2 linked regions of the Flavisolibacter tropicus genome follow. The protein of the gene in region 1 binds, or shares a complex with, the protein of each later gene. Links are inferred from orthologs where the notes say so. Each region holds a gene or a part of one and is shown on either strand. Other genes may lie near its edges.

Region 1 (3,075 bases):
ATTGAACACCTTATGGCAGCCCTGGTAGGCTGTGGTGTAGATAACGTATTGATTGAAATTGATGGTGTAGAAATTCCCATTTTAGATGGTAGCAGCGCGCCTTTTGTTGAAATTATTAACAAAGTAGGGGTAAAGAAACAAGATGCTGTCAAAGTGTACTACACCTTACAACATAATATAACGTTTGTTGATGAAGGTAAAAAGGTAGAAATGGTGGCATTGCCTTACCATGAATACCGTGTGAACACCTTGATTGACTTCAACTCCCCGGTTTTAGGAACACAGCATGCTTCTATGAAGCATATTTCTGAGTTTCAGGAAGAAATTGCTTCATCACGCACATTTTGCTTCTTCCATGAACTGGAGTTCTTGATACAAAACAACCTGATCAAAGGTGGCGATATCAACAACGCCATAGTGGTGGTTGACAAGCCCGTTAGCGACGAGCAGGTACAACGAATTTCTAAAGTGTTCCAAAAAGAAGATGTGAAAGTGAATGAAGGTGGTATTTTGAACAACCTGGATCTTCGCTTTCCTAATGAACCGGCACGTCATAAATTACTGGATGTAATAGGCGACTTAGCGCTGGTAGGGTTTCCCTTCAAAGCCCACATTATTGCCAGCCGACCTGGTCATGCGAGCAATGTAGAGTTTGCCCGCAAGATCAAGGAACATATCAAAAAAAATAAGCACCGTCAGCAAGTACCGCAATATGACCCCAATAAACCAGCGGTATATGATGTACATGCTATAGAAAAGAAACTGCCGCACCGCTATCCGTTCTTATTGATTGACAAGGTAATTGAAATGACGGAAAAGCATGTGATTGCCATCAAGAATGTGACCTACAATGAAGGTTTCTTCCAGGGGCACTTTCCAGGCAACTGTGTAATGCCGGGTGTACTACAAGTAGAAGCATTAGCACAGGCTGGTGGTATATTATGCATTCCTGACGATCCGGATCATGATTATGATACCTATTTCTTAAAAGTAGATAACTGCAAATTCAAGAATAAAGTAGTACCAGGCGATACCCTTATTTTAAAAATGGAACTGATGAATCCTGTACGCCGTGGTATTTGTGAGATGAAAGGAACTATTTTTGTCGGCGAAAAAATAGTAGCAGAAGCTGACCTAGTTGCTCAAATTGTAAAGAAACCTAAAGTACGAGTATGATTTCACCGCTGGCATCCATCCACCCTAATGCACAATTGGGCAACAACGTAACGGTAGAGCCTTTTGCCGTTATACATGACAACGTAGTTATAGGAGATGGATCACATATAATGTCCCATGCGGTAATAATGCCTTTTAGCCGCATAGGGAAAGAATGCCGCATATATCCAGGCGCTGTAATAGGTGCTATTCCTCAAGATCTGAAGTTCATTGGTGAAGAAACCAGCGTTGAGATTGGCGACTATACAACAATCCGCGAATGTGTAACTGTAAATCGCGGTACTAAAGATAAATGGAAAACCTCTGTAGGTAGCCATTGTTTATTAATGGCTTATGTTCATATTGCTCATGATTGTATTGTTGGAAACAATGTTATTCTGGCCAATGGTGTTCAATTGGCTGGCCACGTTGAAGTGGGCGACTATGCTATTATTGGCGGATTAGCCGCTGCCAATCAGTTTACCCGTATTGGTGCACATACGTACATTGGCGGCCAGAGCGCTATCCGCAAGGATGTGCCACCATTTGTTAAAGCAGCCCGCGAGCCATTATCTTATGCAGGTATTAACATTGTAGGCCTGCAACGCCGCAATTTTAAACAAGAACAAATAGACATCATTTCCCGTATCTACCATTTGTTGTTTATAGGTAATCACAGTACATCAACCGGCATTCAGCGTATTGTTGATGAGCTACCTGATACTGAGTTAAAAAGTGAAATTCTATATTTTATTCAGAGCTCCAAGATTGGCGTAATCAAGCGCTTTTCCAAAGATGGCAATGAAGATTAAGCTCTCCAATGCCGGTAAACGTTTTAACAGGGAGTGGATATTCCGCAAGGTAAACCTGGAATTCTCTGCTCCTATTGCCTATGCCATTACCGGCCCTAATGGATCTGGAAAATCCACTTTACTTCAAAGTATTGGTGGCATGTTGCAATTTTCAGAAGGTGGCATTGGTTACTCCAACAACTCAACAACCATTGCTTCAGAACAGGCTTTCAACTCAATTTCATTTTGTGCGCCTTACCTTGATGTGGTAGAAGAAATGACGTTAGTGGAGTTCCTGCATTTTCATAAAGCATTTAAGCCGTTGCTCAATGGATTAAGTGTGAATGATGTTATAGAAGCTATACATCTTCAACACGCTGCACATAAACAGATCCGTAATTATTCGTCTGGCATGAAGCAGCGTGTTAAGCTAGGGCAGGCCATCTTTTCCAACACGCCTATAGTTCTATTGGATGAACCCTGCAGCAACTTAGATATAGCGGGTATTGAGTTATATCACTCCTTAATTGAACGCTATTGCCAAGAGCGTTTGGTTATGGTTTGCTCCAACGATGAAGTAGAATACCGTTTTTGCCAAGAGCGAATCAGCATTTTGGATTTTAAATAAAGGTTTCTTTTTTAGTCTTCTGCTCTAACCTCTTTAGCCGGAACTTCATAAATGGCTTTTCTATATAATAGAAGTACCCGGCAGACAATAATAATATTAGAAGGGTAATAGCAATAAGATATAGCGGTGCGTAGTTATAATCAAAGCTTGTGTTTCTCGAAAGCATGATTGCACCGAAGCAGGAAATAATACCGAAGTGCAGTAAGTAAATAGAGTAACACATACCGCCAATTAATGTAATTCCTTTCCCCGAGAACATTGTCTTCATTTGTGAATTGAACAATACCTGATAACAAACTATAAACAATAGCAACACCTTAGCATATTGCAGTGAATGCCAATAATATGAAGGAATGCTTATTAAAGCCACTAGGGCTAAAACGCCCATTACGAAGCTAAATTTTGAGTTCTCCACCTTTGCATCTTTACTTACATATAAGTCTGCTAATAATAAGCCTATAATGAAATAATGTAGGAATAGAAGCAGATTAGTGGTAAAGG
Region 2 (3,052 bases), 2.7 Mb from region 1 along the record:
GTCCATCCACATAGCGGTTGAACATACAGAAAGCACCAGCAATCAGCACCGTATCATGAATATCCATATCATTGGCTCCTTGAGCGCGTGCATTGTTGATGTCATCCAATGTAACCTGGTTGCCATTGATGCGCACTTTGTCGGCAACCCTTAACAAGGCCTTCATTTTGTCGCTTACGGGGGCCGTGTTATAGTCGGCCCAAACAGCTTTCACCGTTTGTTCATTACAACCTGGTAAGTGTGCCGCTATGGCGCCGTGTGAACGCATACAGAATGTACATTCGTTCCTGCTTGATACAAAAGTGGCGATCAGTTCGCGTTCGCCTCTTGTCATTGAAGCATCATCAACCAATAATGCCTGAACCAGCTGATTCAAGGCCAGTGCGGCATCGGGCCTGAAATTCATTAATCCCCGGATGCCGGGAACATCATCAGGAGTAGTTATGTATGGCATAATCTATCATTATTATTTATTGACCGTTAAAGCATGATATCCATCTTCGGGCATTCGATAGCCTCTTGTAGTGATCCGTTTTGCCAATGCAGCGTAAAAATTGGGATCGGCCGGCGCCACGGTTGCTAAACCATCAACATACCGGTTATACAAACAGAAAAGGGCCGCAATCAAAACCGTGTCGTGGATCTCTCTATCGGTAGCCCCCTGTTGCCTGGCTTCATCCACCTGCTCCTGGTGAACATGATTACCGCCAAGCTGAACTTTTTCAGCTATTGCCAGTAAGCTCTTCATCTTTCCGGTGGCAGGTTTGTCACCTCCCGGCAAAACACATGCGGCTGCATGATGTGCCGAGCTGCAGAATTTACATTCATTCAGGTAGGATACATGAGCGGCGATCATTTCCCTTTCGGCTTCAGACAACGTAGACTCGCCTCTCAACAATAGTTGCGTCAATTCGCAAAGCGGCTTAGCTACCTCCTTTCGATAGTCGAGCAAACTTGTGATGCCAAATAGGTCTGTGCGAAGATTAATGTGAGGCATATTTTCCTCCTGTCTTTTTCATCAGGCTTAATGCGATGAAGCCGATAATGTAAACTACTGAAAAAATAGAAATGGCACGACCATAACCTCCTAACTTCATAGCCAGCACTCCTACAAAAAATACGGCGATTGCCGTAAAGCCGCGGCCGACATGAAAACAAAGTCCCGTAGCGCCTGACCGTATATTCTCAGTGAATAACTGAGGTATAAAAGAATTCAATACACCCTGGCTGATGCCGAACAGCAACCCTAACAAAGCACTACCAACCAGTACCAAGTCGGAGAACTTTTTGATCAAAAGGAACATGGCAACCGATAAAATGAAGCAGAGAATGAAGCATATGCCTTGCATGGTCTTCGGCCCCCAGCGGTTTGCCATCCATCCCGAAATAATGCTGCCTATCAGTCCGCCCATACCTAACAGGGCTACTGCCATGCCGCGTTTGGCTATGCCGGCCTGGGCGTTGTCTCCGATCAGCGTTTGTACCCACGTTGGTAACCAAAGAAAAGTGGACCATAAACCAATCAACATCGTACCGTATACTACAATACCAAATGCAATATTCCGACGCGCACGTTTATCAATAGAAGATCTCTTTTCCGGGGCTTTGTATGTTTCTTTTACCAGTATAAAAACGGGAATGGCGAGGATGACGGGAATAGCCCCAATAAGAAATGCGGTTTGCCAATCAGCAATTGATGAAGTGATAGCACCCGAGGCGATGATACCTACAGGATAGGCTACCGCAAGGATCCCAAGCGCTACGGCCTTTGTTCGCGAGGGCCAGGTTTCAGAAACGACCACGGCCGACAACACCAGTGCCGTTCCAACGCCAATGCCAACCAAAAAGCGGGTGAGTGCCATCATTGGCCACTCGGTAACCAGCACTCCCAACCCACTGCCGGCTCCATAAAATAACAATGCCAATGTTAATGTGATTCGTCGCCCAATACGGTCTGCCAAAAATCCCATCACGATACCTCCAATAGTTCCGCCCGCCAAAAAAGAAAAATTGATCCAGGAGGCCGCCATCGATGATTCAGGATTACTGGCACTGTAATTCATTGATTGGAGAATTTCGGGCAAATAAGCTGCGGACATTACAGAATCCATGGCACCCAGGGCCACGGCGAAAAAACTGATAATGAAAATAAGTAAGGCACTACGCATGCATGAACGATTATACTCTTCTTGGATGCAACAATGGAATGTAAAAGTTAAAGGGCCAAATTTCAAAATCCAAATTCCAAAGCACAAATTCCAAAGTACAAATCCGAAATAGGAATATCGAAATGCGAATGCGATTCTAACGCTTTTATATTTATTGAGGTAGGCAATAGCGTATAAGGTATAGCGTTAGGCAAAGGTTGGAAATAGGGAAGGCAATAAAGATGTCTATCTGACATACCTCGGCAGGGCAGATTAGAAGCACAAGCGGAGTTTCCCAAAGGCTTAACAGAGAAGACCCCGCTTAGACACCAAAATATTTAAAGTGTTTTCATCTTTTCCCCAATTAATGGCAGCGACTCCTGCATCTTTGACCGGATCGTCGTGTTTATATAACTTTCTATATGAACAAACTTGGCAGCCTGCATGGCATTGAGTGCTGATTTGACCTTGCCATAGTACTGCTGCAGTAATTTTGAAATACCTGCATCAACTTTAAAAAGCTTATTTATCAATTCATCAGCTTTTGCATTTGTCATGCTGGTATAATTATCTGCGTAATCGCCAAGGGCCAATATCCATTCCCTGCTGATCTTTCGCCTTTCCGTTTCATATTTGTCATACAACGGCCAAAACTTTGCTGAATCGGCACTTGATAGATCCATCCCAATTCGCACCAGTTCTTTCTTATCTTTCCCCCATGCTTCTTGTACTTTCTGAATATCATCCTGTGCGTGAAGCATTGATAAGGGTGCTGCCAAGAGGCTAATGATTGTAACTAACAAAATCTTCTTCATTTTACCCTCCTATTTTAGTTTTAATTGTAGATAAGTCTCGCCTCGCTCAAAGGCTAGACAGTAAAGACCCCGCTTAGACACAAATTCTCT

Evidence for each region.
Region 2: the proteins of lpxA (region 1) and SY85_RS00595 are in contact, whole or in part, in a crystal structure (PDB 4J09), measured with the Escherichia coli proteins. The link is inferred for Flavisolibacter tropicus from one-to-one orthologs.

Annotation. Positions count from the first base shown.
Region 1 is NZ_CP011390.1:2,889,820-2,892,894, forward strand. What follows is about bases 71-3,069. They hold lpxA (acyl-ACP--UDP-N-acetylglucosamine O-acyltransferase), read left to right. Parts: upstream 71-1,172; coding sequence 1,173-1,967; downstream 1,968-3,069. Other genes in these bases: SY85_RS12170 (bifunctional UDP-3-O-[3-hydroxymyristoyl] N-acetylglucosamine deacetylase/3-hydroxyacyl-ACP dehydratase), read left to right, coding at 71-1,176; SY85_RS12180 (ABC transporter ATP-binding protein), read left to right, coding at 1,957-2,574; SY85_RS12185 (acyltransferase family protein), read right to left, coding at 2,567-3,069. Also shown: more of SY85_RS12170, read left to right, coding at 1-70; more of SY85_RS12185, read right to left, coding at 3,070-3,075.
Region 2 is NZ_CP011390.1:160,098-163,149, reverse strand. The notes cover bases 77-3,052. They hold SY85_RS00595 (MFS transporter), read right to left. Parts: upstream 2,169-3,052; coding sequence 984-2,168; downstream 77-983. Other genes in these bases: SY85_RS00590 (hypothetical protein), read right to left, coding at 2,486-2,962; SY85_RS00600 (carboxymuconolactone decarboxylase family protein), read right to left, coding at 467-997; SY85_RS00605 (carboxymuconolactone decarboxylase family protein), read right to left, coding at 77-454. Outside these bases: more of SY85_RS00605, read right to left, coding at 1-76. UniProt on the Escherichia coli protein: Probably transports across the inner membrane the two dehydrated forms of N-acetylneuraminate (Neu5Ac), 2,7-anhydro-N-acetylneuraminate (2,7-AN) and 2-deoxy-2,3-didehydro-N-acetylneuraminate (2,3-EN).